3 regions of the Kroppenstedtia sanguinis genome follow, and region 1 is predicted to be linked to each of the others. Evidence: riboswitches for the same ligand, from Rfam matches in the RefSeq annotation. Region 1 holds a riboswitch; each other region holds the start of a gene.
What was found. Region 1 has a riboswitch for thiamine pyrophosphate ahead of tenA (thiaminase II). Riboswitches for the same ligand answer to the same signal wherever they lie in the genome.

Region 1 (5,475 bases):
GATGGGGGCGACAGCACTATCCGGAATCATGCCCATCCACGGGGCTACAGCCAGTGTGCCCAGAAAGAGCAACCCCGTCGTCACCGCGGTCAAGCCGGTCCTTCCTCCTGCTGTGATCCCCGCCGCCGTCTCTACCGCAGCCACGGTGGGGCTGGTTCCCAGCCATCCACAAGTCAGCGTGGACAGAGAGGCGGCTTTCAACACCCGGGAACTTTCATCTTTCCGCTGGAGCATTTTCAACTGCCCCTGGATCAACCCGAAATTTTCAAAGGTGATGACCATAGTGAGAGAAAAGACCGCCACCCAAAAAGGAAGTGTGAACCAACTGGCAAAAGAGAAGCCTCCAAACAACAGAGAGTAGGCATCCAGGGAAAGCGTTGATTCTCCACCGGCTTCCGTCAAGCCACTGCATATTCCCAACACCGTTCCTGTCGCCAGGGTCAGTAAAAGACTTCCCGTAACCTTCCGCACATATAAGACCAAGCCGACTGCCAAGGTAGCGCAGGTCACCAGTACCCGAGGCTCTCCAAGGTCCCCCAGGGCCAGGAGGGTGCGGGGATCGGAAACCACCAGCCCCCCTTTTTGTAGGCCGATCAGGGTCAACAGAAGTCCGATCCCCACAGTGATCGCCTCTTTAAGCGACCCCGGCACTGTCCTTTGCAACACACCTGACAGAGGACTGAATGCGACCCAGACAAACAGCACCCCGGAAACCAACACCACCGCCAGTGCCTCTGACCAGGACAGACCCATCTTCTGGACGAAGGTATAGGTAAACAGAACATTGATCCCCATCCCGGGAACCATGACGATCGGTGCGTTCGCCCATAAGCCCACCAGCAGACAGCCGACGCAGGATGCGAAAACGGTCGCCACCACCCCTGCCGTCACAGGGATGCCAGCGTCAGACAAAATGGCAGAATGGACAGCCACGATATAGACGACCGTTACAAAGGTGGTCAGACCCGCTATCAACTCCTGCCGGAGCGTGGTTCCGTGTTCCCTGAGCTGAAACCAACGTTGCAAATAACGATCCAACAAGTTAAAACCTTCTCATAAAAAACCCTCCACCCAACCGTGATACGATCGCATCACGATACTCATTGTAACGGATTCCCATGGTAAAGTGAAGTTATATGGAGTTTGAGGAGGAATGGTATATGACCAAGAAACGACTTCGGGAGCACGGCTACTCCGTTGGACGTCTCCCCACAGGAGTACACAACAGCATCACCGATGTGGCACAGGTTCAGGTGGGCCATACCACTCTGAAAGAACCGTCGCAAGGCATTCTTACCGGCGTAACCGCCATCCTCCCTCACAGCGGGAATCCTTTTCAGGAAAAGGTGGCCGCCGCTGTCCATGTTATCAACGGTTTCGGAAAAACCACCGGCCTGATCCAGATTGAGGAACTGGGTGTGCTTGAATCTCCCATCCTGCTGACGAATACCTTCAGTGTCCCCGCGGTAACGGAAGGGGGGCTTCGCTGGCTGATGGAAGCCAACCCCACCCTCGGAAGACAGGATGGAACCGTCAATGTGGTGACCGCCGAATGCAACGACGGCCTGCTCAACCAGATTCGCGGTCTCCATGTCCGACCGGAACACGCCTTGAAAGCGATTCATAGTGCCCAGAGCAACCGGCCTGCAGAGGGTGGGGTGGGAGCTGGCACGGGGATGGTCTGCTTCGGATGGAAGGGCGGGATTGGAACCGCTTCTCGACGGGTGTCCGTTCCCGGCCTCTCGGGTCATATCGGATCACTGGTCCTGACCAATTTCGGCGATCCCGAAGATCTGACCATCCTTGGCGTGCCAATGACAGGCCTGCGGGAAAGACCCACACCTTCCTCCACAGACGGATCCATCATCATCGTCCTGGGCACAGACCTTCCCCTGGACTCCCGCCAACTGAAACGGCTGGCCAAACGAGCCACCTTCGGTCTGGCGCGGACCGGATCAATCGCCCATCATGGAAGTGGGGATATCGTGATCGCATTCAGCAATGCTAACCGACAACCCCACCGGTCTGAGACTCCAGTCCTTACCTCTCGTCGCATTGCGGAAGACGGTCCCCTGATCTCCCTTTGCTTCCGGGCCGCTGCAGAGGCCACCGAGGAGGCGATCCTCAACTCCCTCTTCCTAGCGGAGACCGTCACCAGCAGAGAGGGACGGACCGTAGCCGCCCTGCCCCAGAAAGAGGTTTTAAAATGGCTTCGAAAGTACAAGAGACCCCTAGAATCAGGCTCTCTCCACCCATTTTCCGGTTAATCAACAGCCCTGAAAACCCGTATTCATCAAAAAGGAAAAGGAGGAGAAAGCGATTCCCCTCCTTTTTTCAATCCGTCGGTCTTGATTCTTCAACTTTTTCGAAGAGAAAATTTAGTGGAAAGCCAGGTTTCATGGGTATAAGCCATCTCCCAAAAGGCCAATTCATACTCTTTGGCAATGGCGAACTGTTCCATCATTTTTTCCCGCTCTTTGTCACTCGCTTCTTCCGCCAGACGATCCAAAAGGTCTATCTGTTCCTGCGTGGACGTCTGGAACCATTCGCTTGCATAAGTCTGAATCCAGTTTTGATAGATGGTTTGCTGAGGCTTTGCATCTTGATAAGTTTTTCCAATGTCGGCATACAACCAATAACATGGAAGCATAGCCGCGACGGTTTCCCCCAGACTTCCCGAGAGCGCCGCCCGGTATAGATGAGATGTGTAAGCATAAGCCGTAGGTGCCGGCTTGAATTGTGTCATCTCTTCCGCAGTGATACCGAGTATTTTAGCATGTTCTTGATGGACGGTCAGCTCCGCCTCCGCAGTCAGCTTCGCTTTTTCTGCGAGCATGGAGGTCACATGAAAATCATCCGCCTGAGCCGCTGCCATGGCGTGGACCTTGCCATAGTGTTTCAGATAATAGATGTCCTGGAGAACATAGTACCTAAAGGTTTCTAGAGGAAGCTCCCCACTTACAATCCCCAAAACAAAGGGGTGATGGAGACTCAGCGCCCAACTTCTCCGAGTCGACTGATACAATTTTTCCGTAAATCTCATCAAAAAACCCTCCTCTGCAACTCTTTTCCGACCACATCGAGGGAGAGGAAGGTCAATCTACCCCATCATTTCATGGGATTTCAGCTCCACTTCCCTCCGCTGGCATCAACCAGATCAGGTTCCAAGGGTTTTAAAGTTCATACTTTAATCTCAGCCTTTACAATCAGGCACCCCTAGCGGAAAAGAATTCAGTTTTCACACTCATCCTATCATCACAGGAGAAAATGTCAAACCTACGATAGGTTCCTTGAGAAATTCCTTTGTACTCCATAATGCTCATGAAAAAACGGGCCGGATCTCCGGCCCGTTTTAAGTCCTTATGGTCGGGGTGACAGGATTTGAACCTGCGACCCCCTGCTCCCAAAGCAGGTGCTCTACCAAGCTGAGCCACACCCCGATGATTTAGGTGCGGTGTACCTACAACCCAAATGCAAGTCATTCAAGCACTCCAGCCGAGAATCACAACCGCTTCTCTATTATATATCAGGGAGATCTTTTTCTCAAGGCCAAAAATAAAGAAGGATTGCTACCATCAGGTCGTGGCAGAAAAACTTCCGTATAAACGGAAGATAAATCACCATAATAGCAATAGAAAGGAAGAGCGGTTCACCTGAATCAAACAAAGGAGGTGTCTGATGTGAACAGAAAAGAGGGGATGGAAGATCCAATGGCAAACAAATATATGCCGATGACTTCCATTTTGAGCGGGACGGGACAAGAAGTGCTTCCTGATCTTTACTGTTATACGGATCAGATTGTAAATGTGGTATTAGTGGGCAATCCCGACCAAGGAGATCACTGGGTCTTAGTTGACACGGGAATGCCCGATACAACCAATCGCATCGTGGATATTGCAGAAAAACGGTTTGGTAAAAACAGTCCACCCCAAGCGATTATTCTCACCCATGGCCATTTTGATCATGTGGGGACAGTGGTTGACTTGGTTGAAAAATGGGGAGTGCCGGTTTATGCCCATGAAGCAGAACTTCCTTTTCTGACTGGAAAGTTGAGCTACCCGGAGCCCGATGGTTCAGTTGAAGGCGGACTTGTCGCCAAATTGTCCCCCCTGTTCCCGAATGAATCGGTCAATCTGGGATCTCATGTCTCTGCGCTTCCCGGTGACAGCAAGATCCCCCACATGCAAGGTTGGCGCTGGATTCATACACCGGGACATGCACCCGGACATATCTCCCTATTTAGGGATCAAGACCGTTCACTCATTGCGGGGGACGCATTTATCACTGTGAAACAAGATTCGCTTTATAAAGTGACGACACAAGAGAAGGAAATCAACGGTCCGCCAAGGTATTTCACCACCGATTGGGACTTGGCGAGGGAATCCGTCGAAAAACTGGCGGCTTTAAAACCTACTGTTGCGGTGACCGGCCACGGGCAACCTCTATCCGGTAAAGAGCTGACGGAAGGCCTGGATCAATTGGTGAAGGAATTTGACACTAGAGCAGTTCCCGATTATGGACGCTATGTGAAACACTGATTGTGATTATATTGGATTCAGGTCACCGTATCTGGGTAAATCACAGGCGTGTTGATTCGCCATATTATAGGTGGGGAGATCGTGCTCACCCACGCGACCGTTGCCATCCGACGGGCCGCTTTCGAATCTGACCATCGGGCAGGGGCAAATCCTTACGAAGAAGGTTCCCCCTAAGCACCCTCTCCTAAGACTTCTCTCCACTGAGTCCAATGGTTTCCTCTTTAGCCTACCTGTGGTCCATCCTCTAACCCCAGGGCTTCGGCCCCTTTGGATGGTAGTGCCTGTGGTGCATCCTCTGATTCCAGGGCTTCAGCCCCTTTGGATGGTAGTGCCTGTAGTACAAAGGTCGCTTAGATAGCACGACTCCCTTCCGTCTCCCATTTCCTGGTGAATCAACAGCCCTGGGTAAATCACATGGGTGAAGATGTATAGGGAAAGCCGGGGTGCCCGCAAAATCTCAGTCTAAGCCGAAAGTTAGCGTCTGATATTCAGGTGTCAACTTGTTTAGTTTGGGTTTCATGACTTTAGGGCCTGTCTGGCGGATCAGCTACTGATTGCTACTGTATAAAACGGTTCGGGCAATGCCGATAAAGTATTCCGATTCCCTAACGATATGATCCAATATCGTTTTGGCGATCAAAGAATTCTTAGCTGCCGAGCTGTGAGTTTTAATCTGGCGACACAGTTCAATAAATTTCATGCTTTCATCCAAACTGAATGTAACAAGCTGGATCACCTGATTGTGCAGTTGTTTATGGACATATGTGCTACGATTGACGGATTCCACGAAACTGACTGCTTTTTGATGCGTCTCCGACAGGGCTTGCTCCCATTTTTTCAGCGCATCTACATACTTTTCCTCCAAATGATCCAGAGCCTCCCGAATGACCACCGTGTGCTCTTCCTCCTGCAATTTCCAGAACTCCACCTCATCCAA
Region 2 (5,475 bases), on a different contig from region 1:
TCATCCCCGATCACTTCCACTTTCACCATATCACACAGCTGAGAGGCTCGGGCCAAGCGGGCCAAACGAACCGCTTCTTCCGCTGTTTTGGCACCGGCGGTGTTGGGAAGCAGGTGGTATCGGTTCAGATCCAGTTCTTGCAGGAAATTGGGCTCATCAGGGCGGTCTAGATTGACACGGCGCAAGGCAAAGGTCAAAACCTCCGTTTCCGATGCCTCCACCGCCGCGGATTGCACACGAAGGGATGAAAACTTGCCAGTTCCCAACAGCAGTCGGGATTGAAAAGTGTAGGTTCCAATCTTGAGCAAGATTTAACCTCCTCCCACAAATTGAACGATTTCCAGTCGATCCCCTTCCTCTAGCAGGATCTCGCTATATTGATCTCGGTCGAGAATCTCGCGGTTTTTCTCCACCACGATCATGCGGTCGGAGAGTCCTAGATGAGTGATCAAGCTTTCCACATCGCAGATGGACTCCGGTACATCCTGCTGCTTCCCGTTCAATTGAATATGCATGATCCCCCTCCTTCACGGACACGGCTTCCCTTCAACATGGAACAAACATCCTCCCTCACCTATGTAAGGGCCTGCTTCAACTGGCGGGCAGCGGCTGCCGGATCTGGAGCATCAGCGATTGCGGAAATGACAGCCACCCCGGCGCAGCCTGTTGCAGACAATGAAGGAAGCCTTTCGAGAGTGATTCCTCCGATGGCAATCACGGGGACGTTCACTGCCGCTGTCACTTGGCACAGTTGCCGGGTTCCTCTCGGCCTTTGCCCAGGTTTGGAATCACTTGCAAACACATGTCCGAAAAACAGGTATTCGGCTCCCAGCCGTTCCTTCTCTTTCGCAGCCTCCAGGGAGTGAACAGAACATCCTATCCGCCGATGGGATCCTTTCTTGATGAATATCCCAGCTATCGGATGACTTTCCGGGAGATGAACCCCACCACATCCCAGATTTTCCGCTACTTCAGCACTCCCATTGACTGTCAATCGTTTCGGATCCACTCCCCCTTCCCGGATCAGAGTATGTCCCAAGCTCTGAAGCTCTGCAGTGGATGCCCCCGGTTTGCGTAGGTGGATCCAATCCAACCATTCTCTTGCTTTTCGGCAAACTAAGACCCACTCATTCACTGATTTCCGGGGATCCGTCACGAAATGAAGTTCATTCATCCTCCTTCCTCCCCCACTCCATTCATGCAAAAACCGGGACCCCTGTTGGGATCCCGGTTGTACGGTCACATTACATGATCGTCCATGCCGGATCCCACTTTCTTACGCTGGTGCAAACCAGGTCAAGTTCAAAGGGTTGAAGCATCAGGCCTCTCTCAGCACGTCTTCGTGCACCCCTAGTGGAATCATTTAAAAGATGGAGTTTTCTTTATTTTAACAATGGACCCGCAAAGGGTCAAATCCCAGGGCTGTTGATGAACCATAAAGTGGAGGATGAGAACGAAACGATCCTTCCCATTGTGCCCCTATCGTAAAATATGTTTGAGGGGACGGTTACGATCTCTTGCAAAGAGTGCAAAGACTCTTCACCGTCCCACTATCCCGACCTGATTTCCTGACTAAATATGGCTAATCCACACGCCTGGTCAAATCCATTTAATATAATCGCGGTTGTGGGACTTTCAGAGAAACATCTCCATAGATATAAGTCTGACAGGAAAGGCGAAACCCTTTTTCCACCTGCTCCTCTCCCAGGCGCAGTTCCTCCCGGTCGCCTAGCTCACTTAAATTCTCTGCCCCTTCCAGCACGCGGACCCGGCATCGTCCGCAACGGCCGGAGGTGCAGTTAAATGGAATCATGATATTGCGTGAGATCGCTTCAAAAAGCAGGTTTTCCCCTTCTTCACACTCAAATTGGTATTCCTTTGCCCCGATTTTCACTTCCACCTGTGGCAATTTCGTCTCCTCCCACCCTCTCGTTCTTGCTCTATTGCATCAGCCTGGGGCATGGTTTGCCCCTTCATCTCTCCTGGCATACCCCGGTGAGGGACCGATCTGTCCCCTTCCACCTGCCCATCAGAATCCACTTCTGTCTCCTGCTCTATTCCGGCAGCCACAGCCGATCTATCATGGACGAGTTCCATCTTCAGCCCCGAGTCCATACACGTCAGTTGAGGGGCCTTCCTCTTATTTCTGCCACCTTCTCAGTAAAAGATTACAGGGGACTGCCCTCGGTTAACCAAACTCTTCCGCTCTACTAAACAGGGAGGAATCATCTCATTTGCGGAGAGAGTTGTATCGATCATGTTGCACATAAAGAAAACGTGCAATCACAAGGACAAGCACGGGAATCAGAATCCAGAGCGCAATCAAACCGTAACGGTGCATCGCCTGAAACACACTTTCCCATTGGGCCCCTACCAGATATCCAAGACCGATAAACGCCGTACACCAGGTAAAGGCACCGACATAGGCGTAAGAGGCGAATTGAAACGGTGACATCCGGGAGATCCCGGCCATATATGCAGTCACATGCCGCACTCCAGGGATAAAATATCCAAAAAGCAGGACCCAGTTGCCATATTTCCGAAATAAGATTTGTGTCGTTCTCAGCCGTTTTGGTGTGATAAAAAATTTACTCCCGTATCGCTTCAAAAAAGGATAACCCAGTCTGCCCCCCAAATAGTAGCTGACTGTGATCCCACACATAGAACCTGCCACAGCACTCAGAAAAGCAAAGACCAAGTTGAGTTGCCCGATCGATGTAAGATAGCCGATAAAGGTCATCATGATTTCATCGGGCAGGGGCAGTCCGATAATCCCCAGCACTAGGAAGAAGAAAATCCCGAGATATCCGTATTGAGACAGTAGATCCATTACAGTCTGTTCCATGGTTCAACCTCGTTTTCTCGGTACATCAACCCAGGCCCTGAATCGGCATAGGTGTTTATTAAACTCCTCATCTATGATACCAAAGATCTGACAAGCTTGCGAGAACTACGCCGGACGGGCTTCTCTCTCCATTATATGTACAAGAAGGGGGTCCTTTATAACCCAAAATAAAAAAACGGCCTTCCGGCCGCAAAATAGGTTGCCTTTATCAAGCATCCACATCCCCCAAAACGATATCGACAGCACCGAGGATCGCGACCAGATTGGCCACATTTTCACCTTCCAGTAGGTGTGGAAGAATTTGCAGGTTACTAAAGGAGGGCCGTTTCCAATGGAGGCGCCAAGGCTTGTCTTTCCCTTTGCTGACGAGATGGACCCCCAGTTCGCCTCGAGGATTTTCCACCGCTGAGTAGACTTCTCCTGCTGGAGGTCGGATGACTCGCGAAATTTTGGCCATGATTGGCCCATCGGGAATCCTTTCCACTGCCTGCTCCACGATCCGGAGGGATTGTAACATCTCTTCCATGCGAAGATAGAACCTGTCCCGGCAGTCCCCGCCCCTCGCTACCGGTACCTCAAAATCGAAACGGTCGTATATGGAGTAGGGGCGGTCCCTGCGCAGATCCCTTTTGACCCCCGTGCATCGCAGATTGGACCCGGATAAGCCGTATTCCACCGCCGTCCGAGCGTCATAACGGCCCACTCCCTTCACCCGAGCTTGGAAAATCTCGTTTCCCGCTACTAGATCCATATATACCTGATGTTGCTGCCGGAGATAAGTGATGAGGTCCCTCACCTTCTCCAACCAGCCATCCGGCGCATCCCACTTCACACCACCCACCCGCATGTAGTTGTAGGTGAGGCGGGCGCCGCACAGCTCATTGAACAGCTCGAGGATCTTCTCCCGGTCTTTAAAAGCATACAAAAACGGACTCAACGCCCCGATATCCATCAGATACGTACCGAACCAGACCAAATGACTGGCCACCCGGTTCAACTCAGTAACGATGACTCTGAGATGCTCTGCTCGATCCGGAATCTCCAACTCCATCAGTTTTTCCACGGCAAGGACGATCGCGTGATTGTTGTTCATCGCATTGAGATAGTCCATGCGGTCCGTGTAAGGAATAATCTGGTTGTAAGTCAAATCTTCCGCCAGTTTTTCCGTTCCCCTGTGGAGATAGCCGATCCGGGGTTGGGCCTCCCGGATGATTTCTCCGTCAATCCGCAGAATCAGCCGAAACACCCCATGCGTACTCGGGTGTTGCGGACCCACATTCAATAGCATCTCTTCCGTTCGCAAGCTTCTCCCCCTCCCTCTCATATGTAGGCGTGTCGGAGTCATCCCTTCCGGGGAGGCAATGGTTTCTCCGATCTTCCATATCCGTTACCAGGCCTTTCCCCTTCTCTTTAATCAGACACGCTTGAATCCACTTGAATGGCGCGTACCACCTCCACCCCATTCAGCTTCATGTGGTAGAGAAACATATGATCCATAAACTCTCCATCATGAGCATGGGCGCCGATGGATTTTGCCGTTTCAACCGGGGTATCAAAAGTTTGGGTGTGTTCACCGGAAACCACCACCCGGACATCGGCATCATGTTCGTTTGCCAACAGCCGAATGCCTGTCGCATTTTGATAGATGCAAAGGTCCGTGCAGTCCCCGGTCACCACAAAGGTGGCAGGGCCTTGTCGGAACACCTCTTCCAAAAATTCAAAAAAACGTAGCCCCTTCTCGTCTCTGCCAAACAGACCGTTGGTGGCATTCTTGCGAAACAGTCTCGCACCAGGTGCTTCCAGGAAAGGGCGAAGCTCTTTTACCGTGTCGGCCTCAGCTGTGCCCCTTACACAATGGGATGGAAAGGAACTAAATTCTGCTGCATTCGGCGAGTGATCATCTTGTAAAAAAATCAAGTTTTGAGGAGGAATCCCTTGATCCACCGAAAATTGTGCCAGTTGGCGCACCGGTTCCACGATCTGTGCCACGCGGTCAGAGGCCAAAGCCCCTTCTTCACAAAATCCATTGATAATATCGACGAACACCAGATAAAGCCGATCAGGCCCCGTCTGCTCCAACAACTCAGACGCTGGAAGTGTGGGCAAATTGGAAAGATCCGCTTCCATATAATTCAGAAATTCATTGAACTTGTTCATTTTCCAATCTCTCTCCCTATCCGTTTTCGTTCTTCATCTTATCATGAAAGCGCTATGTTTTCCATGGCTGGAAATTGGGTCAATCCATGAGATGGAATAGTAAAAACCCGCATGTTCGCGGGTTTTGGGATTAACCGTCAAAGCCGAAGGAGTTCACTGTCTCGGAGTTCAGCTTCCTGACCACTGCCGTCAGCAATTTGACAGAATACTCAATGTCACTCTTGCTGGCCATAGATACATGGCTGTGAATATAGCGGGTGGGAACACCAATCACGATGGAAGGCACTCCACGGCGATGGAGATGAAATCTGCCCGCGTCGGTTCCTCCTCCAGTCATCGTATCCACTTGATATGGAATTTGATGCTCCTCGGCAGTCTCAATCACTAGGTTGCGCAGCCGGATATTCGGGATCATCGTGGCATCGAGGAAGGTGATCAAGGGACCCCCGCCCAATCGAGGTTTGTCACTATCG
Region 3 (5,475 bases), on a different contig from region 1:
GTTCAAGTCGTCGTTGAAAAACGGGATGGGGCCTAGATTCCTTTCCGTTGTGTCTGTCAGTTTTTTTGTCTTTCATAGATGCTCATCTCCCATTAGTCAAAGAATTCAATTGCCTCAATTTCATCAGATACAATCAGTACTCCACAGGCATTCTCTTTTTGTTCCCCGGTAAACTCTCCATTTTCATCAACTTCCCAAGTCTCCTCTATATAAATTTGATAGTTTGGAGGATATGAAGAGGCGTATGATTTACTTGACATTTTCCCACCATATTTTTTGCCGTTTTTAAGGGTAACCACCACCCAATATTTACGGCGCTGACTGAATACCCAATCCCAGCTGGTACGGAAGGGCTCCCTGGTTCTGCCCAAGGTGTGCTTGATTAAAGGGATTTTTTCTATCCAGAACCGAGCTTTTTCTCCTCCGAGCAACCAGATGATCACTAAAGGCCAAAGGATCGGAAATAGGATTACAAGAGCGATCAATAGGATCCACTGAACCCACCATACAGCGATGGACATCCAATAAATCAAGGGCGATAAAAGAATGAAATTTAGTGTGCTATACCCAATCAATTCAACCAAAGACTTAGAATAATCCCTGTTTTCACCTGGAATCAGGGTGTCGTAAACGCGAATGGAAATGAATCCGGGAATGAGAAACAGTAAAAAAAGGGACAGTGTGTCTATATTTTCGAAAATGTTGAGCGACAAGGGACATTTCCCCTTCTAGATGTTCACTTGATTAATAAGGACCTATGTCTTGAACAGAGACTCTTTTCTTTTTAACCAAAACAAAATATTTTTTCAAGTATTTATTTTTGTTACCCCTCGGCATGCACTGAGGGGTAGTGTTTTTATCCACTTTTGTGGATTGTGTCTGATAAATTCATATTCATATTTGGGTACAAAACGGTCGGGATGGGGGCATATTCGATGCCAGCATCTAATGATCCAAAGAGGTTCTGTGTGAACCCAACCCTTCCTCTGATATTTTCATAGTGCTTCTAGTCGTTGCCCTCAACAAGGATTTTTCATTTCCACCGGCAATGGCAGTTCCAGTTCTTTGGCCAGGCGGGTCAGGTCTTTGGGCAGGGGGGAGTGGACAGTGACGGGTTCCCCCCGGAGGGGATGGTGGAAACCGACTTCACAGGCGTGTAGAGCCTGGCGGCGGATGAGGGGGCTGGTACTCCCGTAGAGTCCGTCCCCGAACAAGGGAAAGCCCAGGTGGGAGAAGTGGACGCGAATCTGGTGAGTGCGTCCTGTCTCCAGTTCCACTTGTACCAGGGTGGCCTCCTGGTTTCGGGCCAAGACGCGGTAATGGGTTACTGCGGGATCTCCTGCCGGGGAGACCTGGCGTCGGAGGGGATGGTCTGGATCCCGGTCGATCGCGGCGTCGATCGTTCCTTCTGCCGCCGGGGCCTGGGTTAGGGATCCCTCCAAAAAGGCATAATAGACCCGTTTGAGTCGCTTTTCCCGCAATTGTCGATCCATCAGTTGGTGGGCGTAAGCTGATTTGGCTACCACCAGCAGTCCCGAGGTGTGGCGATCCAGACGGTGGACGGGGCGGACTTTCCCTTCCCATCCCTGCTCTTTCCAGCGGTGGATAATGCCGTGGGCCAATGTTCCTGCCTCGCCGGAATGTACCGGGTGCACGTTGATACCCGCAGGTTTGTCCACTACCATCCAGTCCTCATCCTCATAGGGGACCTCCAAGGGAATCGGTTCCGGTTCCAGATCGGCTTGCTCTCTCGGCCGGACGGCTACCTGAAGCTGGTCTCCTTCTTGGACCACTCGTTTTAGATAGGGCATCTGGCGATTGAGGCGAATGCCTCGGGAACGAGTCAGGCGGTTGATCATCCGGTTGGAGAGGAGGAGCGGGCCCTTCAACACTTCCTCCACCGTTTGGTTGTGCCACTCCTCGGTGATGGTGCAAGTCATCCATTTGTTATGTTGCATTCACATTCCCCACTTTCAAGAAATTCTGATGTATTCGATCCCGGATCCGAGAAGAGACCTGGGGAAAACTTGTTTAGTTCGTACCCTGCTGTTTCTCCATTCTATCCTACCTTTTTTTTCGTTTTTGGCAAGATGGAGCACGGGGAGTTTGTCACCAGATGGGATCTGTGGTATATTGTTTGGCGAAAAGGACAAAGGGGAGCCGGAGGACCGGCTGAGAGGGTGTAGCACAGCACCGACCCGCTGAACCTGATCTGGATGATACCAGCGTAGGGAACATACGAAACATACGGAAGAGGCGGCCGGGAGGGCCGCTGTATGCATACGTATGGAAAACTCGCAATCAATCCGGACAGGGTTGGTTTTTTTGTTTATCCAAAGGAGGGGACCCGATGGCCAATGCCAATGTCAGTCTGCAGATTTTACCCCGAGGGGCAAGTGATGAAGAGGTGTATGCCCGTGTGGACGAAGCAATCCAGGTGATTCAAGCATCAGGTGTCAAATACCGGGTGGGTCCGATGGAGACCACGATGGAAGGAGACTATGATCAGCTGATGGCGATCGTGAAGGAGGCTCAGGAAGCGGTGGTGAAGGCAGGGGGCTCCCGGGTGCTTTCGATCATCAAGGTGGACTATAAACCTACCGGTGTCACCATGGAAGAGAAGACAGGCAAATATGATGCCGGCGATTCCCGATGAAGGCGTGGTGGAGGGATCGGCTGCGGAGGACCCTTCCCCCTCTGTTGACCCTTTTTTTACTGTTGGCAGTCTGGGAAGCCGCTGTCCGCTTGACGAAGGTGGAGACGTGGCTGATCCCTGCTCCCAGCGGCATCGCTACTTCTCTGGTAGAAAGTTGGGATTTGCTATTGCACCATACCGGTTCCACACTGACGGAAGCCGCCCTCGGCTTTGGGTTGGGGATCGGGGTGGCCCTCCTGTTGGCAGTGGGGATTGAACTCTTTCCCTGGCTCCGGCGAGGGGTGTATCCGCTTCTGATCACCTCGCAGACGGTTCCAGTGATCGCCGTCGCTCCCCTCTTGATTCTCTGGTTTGGGTATGGATTGTTGCCCAAGGTGCTGATCGTCGCTTTGGTCACCTTTTTTCCGGTGGTGGTCAGCACCGTGGATGGGTTGCGCTCTGCCGATCGGGACATGGTGCGATTGTTGAAATCCATGGGGGCCGGGGAGTGGCGGGTGTTTCGGATGGTCCGCTTTCCCCATGCCCTGCCCTCCTTTTTTTCCGGAATGAAGATCGCTGCCACCTATGGCATCCTGGGGGCGGTGATCGCCGAATGGTTGGGATCGAGTGAAGGGTTGGGCGTCTTTTTGATCCGTTCGCAAAACTCTTTTGCCGCCGATCAGGTGTTTGTAGCCATCGTAGCCATCACCTTTTGGAGTCTGATTCTGTTCGGATTGGTACAGGTCCTGGCTCGTTGGGCCGCTCCTTGGGCCTATAGGAACCATGAGGAACGTCGGAGAGGAGAGAAAGAAGAATGAACAGATACAGACAGGGGTTCCGGTGGACGGCCTGGCTGTTGGTCTTATCTCTGGTTTTGACCGCCTGCGGGGCTTCAGGTGAAAAAGAGGGGCAAGCGGGCAACAAAAAAGTGACCCTGATGCTGGACTGGGTGCCCAATACCAACCATACCGGGCTGTATGTGGCGCAGGAAAAAGGATATTTCGCCGATGAAGGACTGAAGGTGGAGATCACCGCTCCGGCAGAAACCACAGCTAACCAGCTGGTGGGAGCGGGGAAGGCGGATTTCGGTATCAGCTCCCAGGAGTATGTGCTCCAAGGCCGGGCCCAGGGGGTGCCGATTGTCTCCATCGCCGCCATTCTGCAACATAACACCTCGGGCTTCGCCGCTCCTAAGAAGAAAGGGATCCAGCGGCCGCGGGATTTTGTCGGTAAGACCTATGGCGGTTGGGGAACCCCCATTGAAAACGCCTTTCTGCAGACGGTATTGCGGCTAGATGGGGTGAAGACGAAACAGGCGGAAGATCAAATGAAGATCGTCAATATGGGGGAATCGGATTTCTTTGCTGCCACTCAACGGAATGTGGACTTTTCCTGGATCTACTACGGTTGGACCGGCATCCAGGCGGAGACCCAAGGGGTGGACCTCGACTTCCTGGAACTGAGAAAGCTGGATCCGGTGCTGGATTTCTACACCCCCACCCTGATCACCAACGAACAGATGATCCAAAAGGATCCTGAAACGGTCAAAAAGCTGGTCCGGGCCGTTAGCCGGGGGTATCAATATGCCATTGCCCATCCAGAGAAAGCGGCGGATATTTTGGTGAAGGCAGCCCCCGAGACAGATCCAAAGCTGGCCCGAGCCTCTCAGAAATGGATGAGTCCCAGGTACCAGGAGGAAGCGGAGCGCTGGGGCGAACAGAAGGAAAAAGTATGGGTCGATTTTAACGGCTGGATGTGGAAACATCGGCTGATCGAGAAAAAAATCGATCCCACGAAAGCCTATACCAACGAATTTCTGCCGGAGAAGTGATCATGAAACTCAAACTGGAGGGCTTATCCCATGTCTACCCTACGCCAGAAGGAATGCGGCAAGTGGTGGAAGATATCGATCTGACGGTGGAACCAGGGGAATTTGTTAGCATCATCGGTCCTAGCGGCTGCGGTAAAAGCACTCTGTTCAACCTGATCAGCGGACTGGAACGACCCACAGCGGGGCAGGTGTGGATCGGAGAGGAGGATATTACGGGCCAGACGGGGCACGTCAGCTACATGCCCCAGAAAGATTGCCTGTTTCCCTGGCGCACCGTGCTGGAAAACGCCACCCTGGCTGTGGAGGTGGCGGGCGGTAATAAAAAAGACGCCCGCCGCCGGGCGGAAGAGCTCCTCCCGATCTTTGGATTGGAAAGCTTCGCCCATGAATCTCCCGCCCGCCTCTCTGGTGGAATGAGACAACGAGCAGCGCTGTTGCGGACGGTGATGGCTGATCAGGATCTGTGGTTGCTGGATGAACCAATGGGCGCTTTGGACGCCCTTACCCGGGAACGGATGCAGGATTGGCTTCTCGGCATCCTGAAGCGGTTTCCCCGTACGGTTCTGTTTATTACTCACAGCATCGACGAAGCCATCTATCTCTCGGACCGGGTGGTTGTCCTTACTCCCCGTCCGGCCCGGATCCAGGAGATCCTGCAGGTGGAACTCCCCCGTCCCCGTCGACGGGAGCAACTGGCAACGGAAACCTTCCTCCGCCATAAACAATGGCTGTGGGAAAGATTGAATCAGGGGATGTGAATGAGGCTGCCCCGCAACTTTTGTGGGGTGGTTTTTTACTATTCCGCTGGGGACGATGTTCGAAATCAGCGGCCATGGCAGCCGAAAAAAATCAGGTGAATGTGTGTGTTTATTGATCCGTTTTGAGCTATAATAGATCTGTTAACAAGCGAGTTGGCGGATTTCGCGCACTCCTGGGGTTGGGGGGGCTTTTTTTTTGGTCGTCATGGGGTCCGCCTAACTTGGATATACAGAAGATGAGGTGGTTGTCG

Region 2: another riboswitch for thiamine pyrophosphate. It lies ahead of JOD24_RS14250 (thiamine phosphate synthase); the one in region 1 lies ahead of tenA (thiaminase II).
Region 3: another riboswitch for thiamine pyrophosphate. It lies ahead of JOD24_RS15500 (MTH1187 family thiamine-binding protein); the one in region 1 lies ahead of tenA (thiaminase II).

What each region holds. Positions count from the first base shown of each region.
Region 1 is NZ_JBNPXF010000013.1:1,406-6,880, forward strand. It holds gene JOD24_RS09245 (NCS2 family permease) at 1-1,038, opposite strand, end outside; gene JOD24_RS09250 (DmpA family aminopeptidase) at 1,161-2,267, shown strand; gene tenA (thiaminase II) at 2,357-3,043, opposite strand; TPP riboswitch at 3,118-3,228, opposite strand; tRNA gene JOD24_RS09260 (tRNA-Pro) at 3,364-3,440, opposite strand; gene JOD24_RS09265 (MBL fold metallo-hydrolase) at 3,699-4,538, shown strand; gene JOD24_RS09270 (DUF2935 domain-containing protein) at 5,086-5,475, opposite strand, start outside.
Region 2 is NZ_JBNPXF010000028.1:11,610-17,084, reverse strand. It holds gene JOD24_RS14260 (thiazole synthase) at 1-308, opposite strand, end outside; gene thiS (sulfur carrier protein ThiS) at 312-515, opposite strand; gene JOD24_RS14250 (thiamine phosphate synthase) at 575-1,174, opposite strand; TPP riboswitch at 1,257-1,362, opposite strand; gene JOD24_RS14245 (2Fe-2S iron-sulfur cluster-binding protein) at 1,610-1,900, opposite strand; gene JOD24_RS14240 (DedA family protein) at 2,231-2,845, opposite strand; gene JOD24_RS14235 (NADH-quinone oxidoreductase subunit D) at 3,054-4,169, opposite strand; gene JOD24_RS14230 (isochorismatase family protein) at 4,256-5,002, opposite strand; gene JOD24_RS14225 (M42 family metallopeptidase) at 5,133-5,475, opposite strand, start outside.
Region 3 is NZ_JBNPXF010000037.1:7,386-12,860, forward strand. It holds gene JOD24_RS15490 (DUF6338 family protein) at 93-713, opposite strand; gene JOD24_RS15495 (RluA family pseudouridine synthase) at 1,020-1,958, opposite strand; TPP riboswitch at 2,144-2,251, shown strand; gene JOD24_RS15500 (MTH1187 family thiamine-binding protein) at 2,351-2,656, shown strand; gene JOD24_RS15505 (ABC transporter permease) at 2,653-3,453, shown strand; gene JOD24_RS15510 (ABC transporter substrate-binding protein) at 3,450-4,466, shown strand; gene JOD24_RS15515 (ABC transporter ATP-binding protein) at 4,469-5,224, shown strand.